DNA from 3 places in the Rossellomorea sp. NS-SX7 genome. Region 3 is predicted to be linked to each of the others. Evidence: riboswitches for the same ligand, from Rfam matches in the RefSeq annotation. Region 3 holds a riboswitch; each other region holds the start of a gene.
The links. A riboswitch is a leader RNA that binds a small molecule or an ion and turns the genes downstream of it on or off. The one in region 3 is predicted to bind S-adenosylmethionine.
Positions count from the first base shown of each region.

Region 1: another riboswitch for S-adenosylmethionine. It lies ahead of ACUXV2_RS09010 (Fur-regulated basic protein FbpA); the one in region 3 lies ahead of ACUXV2_RS20975 (Na+/H+ antiporter NhaC family protein).
Region 2: another riboswitch for S-adenosylmethionine. It lies ahead of mtnK (S-methyl-5-thioribose kinase); the one in region 3 lies ahead of ACUXV2_RS20975 (Na+/H+ antiporter NhaC family protein).

Region 1 is NZ_CM128249.1:1,828,705-1,834,160, forward strand. It holds gene mgtE (magnesium transporter) at 1-141, shown strand, start outside; gene ACUXV2_RS08985 (hypothetical protein) at 189-428, opposite strand; gene ACUXV2_RS08990 (hypothetical protein) at 656-1,012, shown strand; gene ACUXV2_RS08995 (DUF1648 domain-containing protein) at 1,039-1,533, shown strand; gene spoIIP (stage II sporulation protein P) at 1,781-2,941, shown strand; gene ACUXV2_RS09005 (four-helix bundle copper-binding protein) at 3,240-3,566, shown strand; gene ACUXV2_RS09010 (Fur-regulated basic protein FbpA) at 3,601-3,822, opposite strand; SAM riboswitch class I at 3,934-4,044, opposite strand; gene ACUXV2_RS09015 (protoporphyrinogen oxidase) at 4,388-5,456, shown strand, end outside.
Region 2 is NZ_CM128249.1:1,211,556-1,217,011, reverse strand. It holds gene ACUXV2_RS05915 (carbon-nitrogen family hydrolase) at 1-649, shown strand, start outside; SAM riboswitch class I at 742-893, shown strand; gene mtnK (S-methyl-5-thioribose kinase) at 1,002-2,189, shown strand; gene mtnA (S-methyl-5-thioribose-1-phosphate isomerase) at 2,200-3,252, shown strand; gene ACUXV2_RS05900 (DUF2087 domain-containing protein) at 3,296-3,889, opposite strand; gene ACUXV2_RS05895 (methylated-DNA--[protein]-cysteine S-methyltransferase) at 4,030-4,494, opposite strand; gene ACUXV2_RS05890 (PAS domain S-box protein) at 4,509-5,456, opposite strand, start outside.
Region 3 is NZ_CM128249.1:4,213,908-4,219,363, forward strand. It holds gene ACUXV2_RS20960 (helix-hairpin-helix domain-containing protein) at 13-483, shown strand; gene ACUXV2_RS20965 (LVIVD repeat-containing protein) at 708-2,075, shown strand; gene ACUXV2_RS20970 ((S)-benzoin forming benzil reductase) at 2,209-2,964, shown strand; gene ACUXV2_RS20975 (Na+/H+ antiporter NhaC family protein) at 3,032-4,348, opposite strand; SAM riboswitch class I at 4,555-4,659, opposite strand; gene ACUXV2_RS20980 (MFS transporter) at 4,938-5,456, shown strand, end outside.

The DNA of each region.
Region 1 (5,456 bases), 1.9 Mb from region 3:
ACCATCATTCCACTCGTTCTCTATAAATTTAACATTGATCCCGCGGTAGCTTCTGGACCGCTCATTACAACCATCAACGATATCTTTTCACTGTTCGTTTATTTCGGAATTGCTAGTATGTTCATTACAAAGTTATCCTAAACCAAAACCGCCCCGTTACAGTGTGCAACGGGGCGGTTTATCTATATTCATATTTCCAGTGGCTGTTGGTTAAGGTATCGTTCGATATTGTCTGCCAACTTATTAATATCTGTGTACCTCTTGGCTTGCTCAGTTTCTTTATAAGTTAACAAGAACGTTTCAGTGTCAAAGTGGTATATGACAGAAAGCACGGGCCTCTGATCTTCCGAATAGAATGTGTGAATAATCTCACTTTCCTTGAAATCCACTTGAGTTTTCAGCATTCGCAGAATAGTATCGAATGACATAAAACCTCTCCCTTCTATTATAGAGGGATTGACTAAAAACAGTCTCGTAGACCCAAAATAATTTAATACTTGATTAAGTATACATTATATCATAAAATAATAGTTTTATATATCTAACAAGCATTCTGGTTTTGCTTCATGATGAGAACAACTATTTGATTAACCATAAAAAGAAATTGAATCTTTTTCCTCTTCCAAGTCGTAAAGTAAGGGGGAGGGTTGCCGTCATGGGTTTTCCAGTGATGAGGGAAGGTGTCGAACCGAAGAGAGAGACCGACCATGTCTCTTCAAAACAATTAAATATATTGATGAACATTGTCGGAATCTCTTTGTTAACAGGGTTCAGCTTAATGAGCATAACTGTCCCCCTTGATTTAAACGGGGCGGAAGTGGTTGTCCTCGAAAAAGCAAAGCTTCATGGAGGAAAGGAACTATACTCGTTCGTGATAACAGTGGTCATCATCAGCATCATATATTTTTCACTTGTGAAGCTTTATTTTGCTGAAAATGGTAAAAGGCTTTTCATGGGTGCGATAACAGTATTGGCCTTCCTGACAGTCCTGTTATTCTTTATTGTATTGTAAAGAAAGTGTTGTTGGAGGTGACTGCTATGAAACAACCTGATCTTCGATTGAAAAAAACATTCTTGCAGAAAGTATTCACTTTTGCAGGGGTTATTGGATGGTTGAGTGTGGCAGTATACATATCATCGATTTTCGGTGAGCTGCCGGATCGTGTCCCGGTGCATTTCAATCTGCTGGGGAATGTGGATTCATGGGGCCATAAAGGGTTTATATGGATTGTACCTTTAATTGGTTTCATGGTTTGGGGGGTGCTTTCTCTCATGGAATCTGCACCGCACCATTTCAATTATCTTGTGGCGATTACGGAAGGAAATGCAGAACGGCAATATAGAAACGCAGTGTTAATGATTTCTGTTTTGAAAACGGAAATCATGGCATATTTGGTTTTCACCTCCTGGCAAATGGCCCAGTTTGGATCAGTAGGGGAGCCTGCCAAGCCGATATGGGATATCCCTCTCTTTCTCGCTGCCATATTTGGAACGCTCGGAGTATATATTTATAGGATGATAAAATTGAAATGAAACAGTCCTGCTTTATCAAGGACTGTTTTTTTGATGGGTGAATACACTCCTTGAAAAAAAGTGGTGATATTCCATATTTTCAATAACGTTCCACATTAGAATAGGCATGTGTAGAATGTGATAGGTGCTCCCTTCATGAATTGATCTCTCCCTGGTAAAGAAGTATGAACATTTGACTTGCCATTCTATATTCTTACAGTTACGCATATAGTGAATTAGTAAATCTTATAAGTATAGGAGCTCATTCATGGCGTACAAATCCAGAAAAGATAGCACTCTACCCCTACTAGTATTCGTGACGGTGAAATCGCTGGCAAGAATGATCGTTCTCGGGATTATCCTTCTTTATTTATCCGTCTGGCTCATTTCAGCGACGGCGATCAAATTGAAGGTGGACACGCTGTTTTACTCAACAGTATCAGATATGGTGCCGAAAGAAACCCTTTTGAAGCTGATTTCCGAAGAGATCACTCCGTTAAGGGTAATGAATGAAGAAGAGTTGCAATCAGATTTTGACTGGCTAGAAAGTGTGACGAATGTATCACTGTTTGATCCCAGAAGTTTATTTGGGAGAGAGATACCCGGAATCGAAAATTATCATACCCAGATTGCCGTAGCAGGGAAAGGGACGGATATCACAAACCTGCCTGTTGAATCTCCTGCACCGACTGAGGACCAATTGAAGAATCAGGAAATCGATCAGAACCAGATTGACCGTGCAAATGGCGACAATGGAGAGAACATTAAAGAAATTGATAAAAAGTCTGTCTTCATCTATCATTCTCACAGCTGGGAGGCCTTCAGCCCACTGATTAAAAACAATCAAACTGAAAATCCTGCCAGTACAAATGAAAAAGTAAACGTTATTGCAATCGGATCAAAGCTTCAACAAGAACTTGCCAAAAGAGGGATAGGGGCCGTACAGGATAAGACAGATACAACGCAGGCATTGAAAGAAAAGAACTGGACCTATTATGAATCATATAAATTATCAAGAGAGCAGGTACAAGAGGCAATTGCAGGGAATCAAGACCTAAATTACCTGATTGATATCCATCGTGACTCGCAGCCAAGGGAAATCACCACTAAAACAATAAACGGCAAGCAATATGCGCGCCTATTCTTTATCGTAGGAAAAGAAAACAAGAACTTTGAAAAAAATCTGGCAATCGCAAAAGAATTGAATAGTGCACTAGAGAAGAAGTACCCTGGTATCAGCCGCGGGGTATTTGTTAAGACGAAAGCTGAAGGTAACGGTGTCTATAACCAGGACCTGACCGAGCGGGCGATGCTCCTGGAATTTGGGGGAGTCGAAAATAATCTGGTCGAGCTATATAACTCGACTGAAGCATTTGCCGAGATTTTTGCGGAATTTTATAAAGAAGATGTTGTAGAGGTAAATGGATAAGCATCAAAAGCTGCTGTTATTAGGCAGCTTTTTTTATTAGTCGGTTGTTTAGCGTGCTTGAATGATTTTCAAGTCTGCATTAACAAATTACTGGAAGTAATGTTAACAACTTACGTAAATTTAAGTAAAATCTGATCATTTCCCTGATATGCATAATTTCTGCAAAAAAGGTGGGAAACTATAGACCATCCGGGTAATTATTCCAATGTATGATCATAAAACAAATGCCAATACTGCTTTAAAAAATATAAAACCTGGATAAAGAATGAAAAAAACTAGTACAAGGAGGAAGAAAGGAATGTCACACGAAAAGTATCAATCTTTAGTTAAAACATTACATGAGTGTATGGAGGCTTGTAATCATTGTTACGATGCATGCCTTGGGGAAGACGATATCAAAATGATGGCGGAATGTATCCGTTTAGACCGCGAATGCTCAGACATGTGCGGATTTTTAGAACAGGCTCTGGTAAGAGGGACGCCGTTTGCAACAGAACTTGCTTCGGTATGTGCAGCCATCTGTGAAGCTTGCGGAAACGAGTGCAAAAAGCATGACCACGATCACTGTCAAAAATGCGCAGATGCCTGCTTTACGTGCGCAGATGCCTGCAGAAACATCGCATAAGAGTATATCATGTGAAGGTCCATCCTGCATCGCTTTAACGCGTCGAGGGACGGGCCTTTACATTTCTCCAATGGATGGAGGAAGTGCTGCTGTGTGGATGGCAATGTGATTTTACTTCTTGATATTCATCTTCGAGTTCATGAAGGGTCAATTCAAACAATTGCTTGTCGTTCTTCTTAAAAATGTTGTAGGTGATCAGTTTGTTAATAAGTTCCTCCCGTCGTGCTTCTAAAGTCTGATCTAAGATTTGTCCCATTGTGTTGCACTCCTTTTTTTATTTATCCGGCAGGAGAGAAGGTATTGATCCCTATATGACAAAAAACCTTCTTCCAAAGATAAGAAGAAGGTTTTAACCGATTTATACTTCACCTTATCTTCTCAAGCTTTCCGCTTGATGGAATTAGCACAGTGTCCCACTACCGTAGAATCTGTTGCTGAGGTTTCATCGGGCCAGTCCCTATGCCTCTCTTGATAAGCTATATAATGATTCGTTTGTATTAAGTATACTTTAATACATAGTATTCTTAGTTGTCAAGTAGGGATTAGTTGATGGAAGCTGATTCCATAGGTGGATGAGATGTTGCAATCGAGGTATCTCAAAAGTGAAAAGCAAGGCTCCTTTTTATAATTCATATAAACCCAATCGCTTACACCGCAGTTTTTTAAGGTGCAGTTTGAATCAATAGCCTATAGCTAAATCTTCCTGAAGCACGTACACACAACTTTCAATAAAAGGACACAATAATTTCCCTATTTGTTTATGATTTCACAAGAAAAAATGATAGGCTAATGGTATAAACCTGCATTTGGAGTGAAGTACGATGAAAAAGGTTGTTGTAGTGGGCGGGGGCGTTACAGGACTGACCACAATGTACCATCTCGATAAATTAAAAAGAGAACAGAAAATTGATATCGAATTGACCCTGGTTGAGCGTGATCAGGAGCTGGGCGGAAAGATAAAATCCGTGAAGGAACAACCATTCATTATGGAAACGGGTGCTGATTCGATTGTTGCCCGTAATGAAGGTGTGCTCCCTTTTATAGAGGAATTGAAGCTTGAAGATGAGCTTGTTTATAACGAAACTGGAACATCTTATATCTACACAAACGGGGAGCTGCATAAAATTCCTGAGGATACCATTTTCGGCATCCCAATGAGTATTGAATCGTTAATGGAAAGTACGCTGGTTTCAGAAGAGGGAAAACGTGAAGCATTAAAGGATTTGGAAACTCCCAACAAGATGTTTACAAAAGACAGTTCGGTTGGTGAATTTCTGGAAGCGTTCTTCGGCCGTGAGCTAGTCAAGAACCAAATCGCTCCTGTATTATCTGGTGTTTACTCAGGCAATCTTCATGACCTGACGATGTCGACCACACTTCCATACCTTTTGGATTACAAGAACCGATATGGAAGTATTATCAAAGGTCTTGCTGAAAATAAAGAGAAATTCAAAAGTTCCTCCAAAGGAAAATTCATCTCTTTCCGAGGTGGATTATCTACACTGATCGAGCGAATGGAACAGGTCATAAAAGATGCTGACATTGTAAAAGGTGCTGAACTTACAGGATTAAAGAAGCAAAACGACCGCTACGAGCTGACTTTTGCAGATGATAAGAGTTTGTATGCCGATTATGTAGTATTTTCTACAACGCATGATATTACGCAAAAGATTATGAACGATCCTCTAATGGATCAACATTTCTGTCAATTAAAAAATTCTTCCCTGACGAGTATATACGTCGGGTTTGACGTCAAGGATGATATTCTTCCCGCTAACGGAACCGGCTTTATCACGTCTTACAACAGTGATGTTCTGTGCGACGCTTGTACGTGGACAAGTAGAAAATGGAAACACACGGCAGAGGATCATGAGTTATTGGTAAGATTAT
Region 2 (5,456 bases), 1.3 Mb from region 3:
GACGACAGGTTATGATTTAACGAGAATCGGGGAAATCGCCGATGAAGAAGCACAAGATATTTCTGACTTTCTTTCAGAACTGGCCGCGCGCCACTCCATACATATTGTCGGCGGATCAATTGCAAAGAAAACAAAAGAAGGGATTTCCAATACTCTTCTCGTTTTTGATAACAAAGGGAATATGATAAAACAGTATGATAAACTCCATTTATTCAAACTGATGGATGAACATCATTACCTGCTTCCCGGTAAAGAAGATGGCTCATTCACACTGATGGACACTGAGATGGCCGGTATGATCTGCTATGATATCCGCTTCCCGGAATGGTTTAGAAAACATGCCATCGGAGGGGCTAAAGTTGTGTTCGTGGTTGCACAATGGCCAGCAGAAAGGATTACTCATTGGAAGACCCTTTTATTGGCAAGAGCCATTGAAAATCAATGTTTCGTCATTGCTTGTAATCGTGCAGGCAGTGATCCAAATAATGAATTTGGCGGAAATTCATTGATTATCAGTCCCTGGGGGGAAATCATTGCGGAAGGAACCCGCGAAGAAGAGTTAATCGTCTCTGATATCGATTTGAATGAAGTGGAAGAAGTAAGAAAGAAGATACCGATTTTTCAAGACCGGCGTCCTGAATTCTATTAATTTTAAATTTTCCCAAAAATCCATTGACTCTATGTTTCAAAAAATGGTACTATTCAAATCAAACAGCGTGAAGCCATTTAAACTAAATATCACTCTTATCAAGAGCTGGCTGAGGGATTTGGCCCTGTGAAGCCCAGCAACCGACCGTAATACCGTTGTGAAACGGGGCGCAATATGCGCCGGATTATTCCATAAGGCACGGTGCTAATTCCAACAGAAAGAACACCTTTCTGAGAGATAAGAGGCGAATAAGATCCGATCTTTAAGCCTCTTTCCATCAATGAAAGAGGCTTTTCTTATTACCCATATGAAAAGCCTCCAAAATCAATTTATCGATTTAGGGGGAACCATTATGTCAATCAGTCCTGTCACAGGTTATCAATCGTTAAATGAACAAACCGCACTGGATTTAGCAATCAGTCTGAACTTCTTTGAAAAAGGAGCGGAATTGACCTGCCGTGAAATCGGGGATGGAAACTTAAACCTGGTGTTTCAAATAAGTGAAAAAGGCAGAAAAGGAATCATCATGAAGCAGGCTTTGCCTTATGCAAAAGTGGTTGGCGAAAGCTGGCCATTGACGGTGGACCGCGCCAGAATTGAAGCAAATGCGTTGAAACTGCAGCAAACACATGCCCAAGATCATGTCCCCCAGGTATACTACAGTGATGACAAACTTGCTGTCACTGTTATGGAAGATCTAAGTTCCCTGACGATTGTACGTTCAGGACTGATGAGTGGAGTCACCTACCCACTTTTGTCTGAGCATATCGGGACCTTTCTGGCAAACACCCTTTATCATACATCTGACTATGCCCTGCATCCTTTTAAGAAAAAAGAATATGTCAAAACCTTTTCCAACCCTGAACTATGTAAGATTACAGAGGATCTTGTTTTGACCGATCCCTTCTTCAATAGTGAAACGAATGATTATGAGGAAGAACTGCTCCCTCTTCTCAAGGAACTGTGGAATGATTTCAGTCTGAAACTTGAAGTGGCGAAATTGAAGAAAAGTTTTATTACAGAGAGTGAGGCCCTGTTGCATGGTGATCTTCACACTGGAAGTATTTTTGCAGATGAAAATCATACGAAGGTGATTGATCCTGAATTTGCTTTTTATGGACCGATCGGCTTCGATGTCGGTCAATTCATTGCAAACCTGATCTTCCAGGTAATTGCGAGGGAGGACAGTAAAGGAAAAGATGAAATCCTCCAGCACATCACCATTACATGGAACGTTTTCTCAGAAACTTTTTCGAGACATTGGCAGGAAAGCGGAGATGCATACACCAAGGTGAATGGATACTTGGATTATGTATTGAATAAAGCCTTTCAAGACAGTGCAGGATTCAGCGGGTGTGAACTCATCAGGAGAACCGTGGGCCTTGCACATGTTGCAGATCTTGATTCCATTCCAGATAAAGATAAGAGATTACTGGCTAAAAGTACCTGTCTTTCTTTAGGAAGAGAATTGATTCTGAAAAGGCATACGTTCTCAACAATTGAAGAACTTACAGAATTCATACGAAATCATACAACATAAGGAGCCAATCATGACGCACACAACCACCATTCCGACATCATTCATTTTTCGAGATGATCATTTAGAACTATTAAACCAGCAAAAGCTGCCTCATAGAGTTGAATATCTTCAACTCTATTCGCTAAAGGAATTCTATGACGCAATCGTCACATTGAAGGTAAGAGGAGCGCCCGCGATCGGTATTACTGCCGCCTATGGGCTTGCTTTATCCATGAATCGATATGATACAGGATGCCTGGCTGAATTCATGGGAAAATTCAAAGAGGATAAAGATTATTTATTTTCCTCCCGGCCCACTGCAGTAAATTTGGGATGGGCACTGGATTCGTTACAGAATGCAATTGAACGGGCACAGTCTGTCAATGAAGCAAAAACAATCCTTCTGCACTCAGCCATTCACCTTCATGCCGAAGATGAAGTCACATGCAGGAAAATCGGAGAGTATGGCCTACAATTACTAAATGATAAAAGCACCATCATGACCATCTGCAATGCAGGATCAATCGCAACCAGCAAATACGGGACAGCATTGGCACCATTTCATTTAGGGTCTGAACAAGGTAAAACGTTCCATGTATATGCCTGTGAAACACGACCAGTTTTTCAAGGTTCACGTTTAACAACCTGGGAATTGCAGCAGTCAGGTGTAAACGTAACACTAATAGCAGACAGTATGGCCGCACATACGATAAAGGAGAAAAATGTAGAAGCTGTGATTGTAGGGGCAGACAGGATAGCTGCAAATGGAGATACAGCAAACAAGATCGGGACATCAATGCTCGCCATTTTGTGTAACCATTACGATATCCCATTTTACGTGGCAGCTCCTTCTTCTACATTTGATATTACCCTTCCTTCAGGCAGCAGCATCCCGATTGAAGAGCGTGCCCCGGAAGAGCTGACTGAAATAAATGGTCATAGGATTCCCCCTCGGGATACACTTGTATATAACCCTGCGTTTGATGTAACCCCGCATGAATTAATTACAGGAATCATCACCGAAAAAGGCATCCTTACCCCTTCCTATGATGAAAGCATCAGAAAAGTGATCTCTCAATCCTAACAAAAAAACCTTCCTTCACCGGAAGGTTTTTCACATCCAAACATCACTTATATAAGGGAGTGGATCCCCACATTTCCTTTGGATTCAGTTCATAAATACCATTTTCCCTGAACATGAACTGGTGGATGATGAACTCCCTCCTTAAGGTTGCAAAATCGTCATGAAATTGCTTGATGTACTCATTGATTTCTTTTTCACTGTATTTTGTCCCAACCTTCAATCCTTCTACCATGTGTTCAAGCAGGAAAAGTTTCTTCTTTTGTTGAGCAGGTATGGATTTCAATCTTCCATTCTTCTCCATGAAGTTATTCAACACTTTTTGTTTCTCTTTCAGTATTTTATCGTGCATTTCAGGATCCCCTTCCCCTTTATTCGTGAAGCGATCAAGGACACTTGCATGATGCGCCAGCACTTTTTTGTTTAAGAAATAGTAAATCGTATTCTTTTCCCTTCTGGAGTATACGAGATTGCATTCCTTCAGTTTGTTGAGATGATGTGAAATTGTAGGCGCTGTCAACCCCAGTTTTCCTGCGATAGCCCCGACATGCAGGGAGTCCGCTGACAGGAGATGCACAATTTTTATGCGCGTGGGGTCACCCATTGTTTTATGAAAAGCCACTTGTTTATCCAGCTGCAACTTTAATCCTCCTCACTAATTAGATTACCATCTAATTAGATAATAATCTAAATAGATAAAAATGACAATAGATATATGAATAACACCACCTTTTATACAAATAAAAAAAAGCATTTTTCCGTAGAAAAATGCTTTATACATTACTTCGCTTGTTCAAGGTTCAGCAGGATTCCTTTCTTATCTACTTGCTTTCCGGCATAGCCGGTCAATGTATTGTTCTTCCCTATCACCCTATGACAAGGTACGATGATGGGAAACTTATTGGCTTTATTGGCTTGTCCTATTGCCCTGACTGCTTTTGGCCTGTTAATACGTACCGCTACGTCCACGTATGAGCAAGTTGATCCGTATGGGATTTCACTTAACGTTTTCCAGACTTCCTGTTGAAACTCTGTTCCTTGTATTTTGAGAGGGAGGTTAAATTCTTTCCTCTCTCCTCTGAAGTACTCTTCCAATTGACGCTCAGCTTCTATTAATATTGGGTGCTCTGTCTCTGTGGCAGCTTGGTCTTCAGGGGCAAACTCCAACGATAACAACTTGTCGTGATCAGCCTGGATCTCCAAGACACCAATCGGACTTTCCACAAACAGCGAATAGACAGACATGAACGCTCATCTCCTTACATCTTTGGTAAATAGATATGAAAAACAGTGCCTTCTCCTATTTTACTTTCCACTTCTATTCTACCGTTATGTTCTTTTATTATATTAAAGCTTACCATCAGTCCCAGTCCAGTTCCACGTTCTTTCGTCGTATAAAAAGGTTCACCAAGCTTTTTGATCTTATCTCTTGAGATCCCGCTTCCTTGATCCCTTATTTCTATATGGATGAAGTCATTTTCCATTTCATGGATGCCAATAGTGATTTCCCCTCCCTGAGTCATCACTTCAATGGCATTCTTGATGATATTGATGAACACTTGCTTCAATTGGTTGGGTTCTGCGTAAATGGGCGGCAGTCCGTCCTGATACACTTCATTGTACTGAACGTTATGCATGGTGGCCTGTGCACTCAACAATTCAACGGTGTCTTTCATGATCTTTATGAGGTTTGTTTCCTGATACTGAACAGCCTGCGGTTTTGCCAGGACAAGGAATTCAGTAATGATCGACTCGATCCTCTGCAATTCTGATGTAATGACATTAAAGTACATTTCATGATCTTTGCCAACACTGTTTTCCAACAATTGAATAAACCCTTTTAGAGCAGTCATTGGATTACGTATTTCATGGGCAATGCCTGCTGCCAGCTCACCTACCACACTCAGGGTATCTGACTTTCTCAACTGTTCCTGCATCTCTATTTGCTCCGTGATGTCACGGATGATCGTTAAATTGAGATTGGACAGCAAGTTATATTTGGATGATAATTCGATATATTGCAGCCGGTCATCATGTGAACGGAACGTTTTTAAGAAGCTTGACTGCCCCTCTTCTTTTAACTGCACCAAATAATCATGATAAGTCTCGTCATCGGCTTTGATGCTTAATATTTCCCGCACGTCTTTCCCGATTAAATGATCTTTGTCGAGATGTAATATTTTGCTTGCCTCTGGATTTGCATCAAC
Region 3 (5,456 bases):
GAGTTGAAAGACATGAGCGGTAAAAGCCCGAAACTTCCTTTGACAGATGATGAAAGAAAATCACTTAGAAGAGAGAAAATGAAACTAAGAGATTTACATACAATGTCGCCAGAAGAATTGAGTGAAAGGTTGGAAATCCCCATTGAAAGATCAAGATACTTGGTGGGGATGTCCATTTTCCAACAGATTCCTTCCATCGGTCCGAACATGGCACATAACGTAGTAGAAGATTTGCAATTTCATTCTTATGATGACATCAAGGGAGAAAAAGGTGAAGACCTGATCATCAAACTCGAGAAGAAATACGGGGTGTGGATGGACCCCTGTGTAGAAGATTCTCTGAGGTGTATCGTTCATCATGCGCAGCACCCTGGCAGTGAGAAGAATTGGTGGAACTTCACCCCTGAAAGAAAAGCATACAGGAAGAAATATGGTTATCCGCCTGACCGGCCGAAAAAGGCTTGGGATTCAGTGAACCGATGAATACACGGTAGAAAACATGCTCTCTTGCGGGGCATGTTTTTTTATGGGTAAATAAGCAGATGTCCCTTCCTGACTTACGAACTAAATAATCTAAAAATTACAAAAATACGTAGTGCTTTCCTTCTGTTTTTATTAAAACATACTGACAAGCCATATCTTCTGTGTTAAAACATTAAAAACCATAAAATGTAATAAATGGTAATAAAGTCGGGGAGGCTGTTTAAGTGAAAAGAAAACTTCTATTAAAATCATTTTTTATCGCAGCTTTGAGTTTGGCAATGATGACACCGAGTGTGATTGCCCATGACGTCTTAGATGACATTTCCATTGAAAAAGGAGAGGGTGCAGGTTCGGAAGCTGTCATTCCTCAGCTTGAAGGCAGTAAGAATCTTAATGGATGGCATGAAGTGGCAGCGGTCCAATTGGCAGAGAAAGACGGGATTCAAAATAATACCGCGGATGTCTATGCACATAACGGCTTTGCTTATGTGGGTACCCACACTAGGAATGGAGGCAATGGCGGGGTACGTGTATTCGATCTGAAAGACCCGGCGAACCCGAAAGAAGTATCCGTTTTTGCCGATGACATTCCAGGTACATGGACAGAAAAGGTCATAGTGAAGAAAGTGAATACAAAGGATTTCAATGGCGACTTGGCCGCAGTCAGCGTTCAACAGCTGAATCGAAGCAACCCTGACTCTGTAGGAGGCGTACTCCTTTATGATGTCACGGACCCTTATCATCCTGAAAAGCTCGGGTTCTGGGCAGTGGATAAGAGGGCACCGGGAACCCATGAGTTATACTTAGCCAAACAGGGGGACCGTGCGTTTGTATTGGCGGCGAGCAACTATGCTGACTATTATACACACGGAGAGAAGAAGGATTTCTCCCTGATTGATGTGAGCGACCCGACCGACCCTGAAACCATTTATGAATTTGATCCCCGCCAGCTTGAAGAAGTCCCGGCTGACTTTAATGGATACCACTGGCAGGCTCCGGATGGAAAGACCCGCCCGGTATTCAATCACAGCGTCATGACTGATGAAAATGCCAAGACAGCTTTCCTATCATATTGGGATCTTGGTACCATTATGCTGGACATCAGTAACCCGGACAACCCTGTATACTTGGGAAGAACGGAATATGCATCGGATCAGCAGGGGTCGGCACATTCCGCTCAAGTTGCCAAGGGAGGCACGGTCCTGATAGAGACGAGAGAAGTATACGCGCCGAAACGGGAGGGCTTTGAAGAGTCCTATGGTTATACGAGAATCTTTGATATCAAGGATAAAACAAATCCGAAGCTTTTGAGTAATTTCAAGACGGATCTAGTTGACAATGTGGAGGACGGAGTGACGTTCGCAAATACCGTCCATGACCCTAAAGTGGTCGGGAATACCCTTTATTTATCCCACTATGCAGGCGGCGTGAGAGCGGTGGACATCACAGACCCGGCACAACCGGAAGAGATTGGGCGCTACGTTCCAGAAAACTCGTTCATCTGGGGTGTGTTTGCAGACCGCAACTACATTCTTGCTTCTGATATGGGGTCAGGCTTGAAGGTTCTTCAGAAAAATAATGCCCATGAGTAATCGATAAGTTGAAAGGCTCCGCGACTTCATACCGCGGAGCTTTTTTCCCAGAGAGGAAAATGGTGAAGTCAAAATTTTTTGTGATTCAAATCGTCTCTTATATAATCAATCATATAAGGAAGGAGAGGATCACATGGATTATGCCATCGTTACAGGAGCGACAAGAGGATTAGGTGAGTCGATTGCCAAGCTCTTTACCCGGAAAGGAATCCGCCTGATTAACGTTTCCCGTTCGGATAATGATACATTGAAGAAAATATGTGATGAAGAAGGGGTCCCATATGAGTATGTCGGGTGCGATCTTTCCAATCCAGGGGAAACCGAGAACGTAATGAAAAGAATAGGGAGCAGCGTGTTCAATTCCGGTGCCAACCGAATTTACCTTGTTCAAAATGCTGGAGTGGTCACACCCATCAGTCCTTCCGGTCAGGTAGAAAACACGGAGCTTGCAAAGAGTGTGAATGTAAACCTGGTTTCTCCTATGATCATTACAAATGAAATGCTGAAAGCGTCCGAGGGTTCTGAAAGCCAGCTTATCATGGTCAATGTGAGCTCTGGTGCCGGGAGCAGACCCGTTTACGGATGGAGTACGTATTGTTCTACGAAAGCGGGGATCAATATGCTGACGGAAACTGTGAGCCTGGAACTCTCAAACAAGGGCAGCCGGCATAAAGTCATTGCTTTCAGTCCAGGGGTGATGGATACGGACATGCAGGGAACAATCCGTTCCTCATCAGAAGAAGCCTTTGCCGATGTTGAAAATTTTAAGCGTTACAAAGAACAGGGAATGCTGAGGGACACGGATACAGTAGCAGGTGTCCTTGTGGAGCTTGTGACAGAAGCGGATGTTGAATCTGGTAAGTTGTATCATGTGAATGATTTGTTATAGAAACAGGGTATAGATTTGATAAATGCACAAAAAGAGACAAATCCGATAAGGATTTGTCTCTTTTGTATTATGAACGCGCAGTGCTCGGTTTAGGTGCTTTTGAGCGTGTAAACTTCGGCAGTGCAAATCGGATCGCAATTAAACCGCATATTGCTGTCAGAATCGGATAGAATGCATATGGAATGACACTCAATGGTGAGATCCCTGCTGTTTCTGCTACTAATAATGCCTGAGCTCCATAAGGGATCAAGCCTTGTACGGAGCAAGAGAAGATATCCAGGATACTTGCAGATTTACGGGAATCGACTCCATAATTTTCACCGATTTCTTTCGCAAGCGGACCTGCAATGATGATAGAAATCGTGTTGTTTGCCGTGCAAAGGTTTGTTGAACTTACAAGCCCGGCTGTTGCCAATTGTGCTCCTTTCGGGGAGCGGATCTTGCGGGTGGCAAGATAAAGCAGTGCCTGTATTCCTCCATTATAACGGATAAGTTCAACCACACCGCCGATAAGGACGGTCAAAATCACGATTTCAGCCATTCCGGTCATTCCATCGGCGATGCTTCCGAAGTAGCTGGAAGGTGTAAAGCTTCCATCCGCAAATCCGATGATCCCTGATAGCACGATGCCTCCGAATAGGACGATGAACACATTCAATCCTGCCAATGCACCGATGATGACACCCAGATAAGGGAGGATTTTCACCCAGTTAAAGGTATCGACGTTTACCGTTGATTGGTTGCCTGCTGTGATAAAGTATAAAATCACCATTGTTAGTATGGCTGCAGGAAGAACGATAAAGAAGTTCACCTTGAATTTATCTTTCATTTCCGTTTTCTGTGTGCGTACGGCAGCGATCGTTGTATCAGAGATGAACGATAGATTGTCACCAAACATCGCACCACCGATGACCGTCGCCATTGCAACAGGCATCGCGATATCCGTACCTGAGCTGATTCCTACACCGATCGGGGCAAGTGCCGCGATCGTACCCATTGAAGTCCCCATGGATAATGAAACAAACGCTGCTATTAAAAACAGTCCAACGATCAGAAGATTTTCCGGCAGTACTGATAGAGCCATATTGACCGTTGAATCCACAGCGCCCATTTTTTCAGCGACTCCAGAGAATGCCCCTGCTAGAAGGAAGATGAACACCATGATCATAATGTCAGGATGTCCTGCCCCTTTGGCAAATCGCTCGACTTTAACATTCAGTGAGTCCTTTCTGTTCATGAACAGCGCAACTACAGCTGCGATGATGATGGAAACAAGTACAGGGAATGCGTAAAAATCTCCTGAAATGATTCCGGCACCCAGAAAGAGTGAAACAAATATGAATAATGGCAGTAATGCCAGAAGATTTCCTTTTTCGTTAATCATTTGAACAACTCCTTTGACAATTTGCTATTGATAAATGGGTTGAATAATGGATTGTGGTGTAAGATCCGACATCGAACGACAAATTTCGCTATCGGGCCAATGACCGGTCCATGGCAACCCGATCCCAACGTTATAAGTATTACCTCGCTGGATAAAAATAAAAACCTCTTCTTAACAAGAAGAGGTTTCCAATAAAAGAAACACTCTTCTCATCTTTCAAGCTTCATGCTTGCTGGATGTGGCACAGCACTCGTTTGGAGTCCGCTGCCGAGACATCATAGGGCCAGTCCCTCCGTCTCTCTGGATAAGAAGAATACCTATATTCACTTTTAAAATTATACTTACATACTTTAAGGCGTTTAAGAAGAAAAGTCAAACGGAAAATGGTTGATGTTCACTCTTCTCGGACAATAAAGATTTTCCAGTCAACATGATGAAATACAATGAGCTTGATAACAATAGGGTTTATCCGTTGTGGATGATTTCATTAGATATTATGGTTTATCCAGAAAAAGGAACGAGTTTATTTACAATCTTCTAAAATAGGGCTAGTATAATAGGGATAAAAAATCATCTGGGGGATACGGAAGTGGAGAGAACAATACGCAATCAAGTCTTTACTTTACAAGGCTTCTATTTTTTGACGTTTTTCGGTGTGGGCAGTTTATATCCGCTGTTAAGTGTGTATTTAAGCGAAAGTGTTGGTTTGAATGGATATCAGATCGGGACCATCATGTCGATCGGCCCTATTATGATGATTTTCTTCCAGCCTATCTGGGGGATGGTGAGTGATGCGACGAATCGTCCGACACAGGTGCTCGCCTTTACTTCATTGGTTGCCGGGATGTTTGCCCTTGGGTATGTAGTGACCGACCTTTACTACGGACTCCTTCTGATCGCGATCCTGGTTGCTGTTTTCCAGAGCGCGATCATACCGGTTTCAGACAGTATCAGTCTGAAGTATACAAGCAAGGTCCGTTATAATTATGGAAATATACGACTATTTGGATCGTTGGGTTTCGGTGTTGCCGTGTATGTGATGGGGAAATTATCTGAAGGTTTTATCGGCCCTACCATCATTTTCTACGCATTCTTCGTTTGTCTGGTC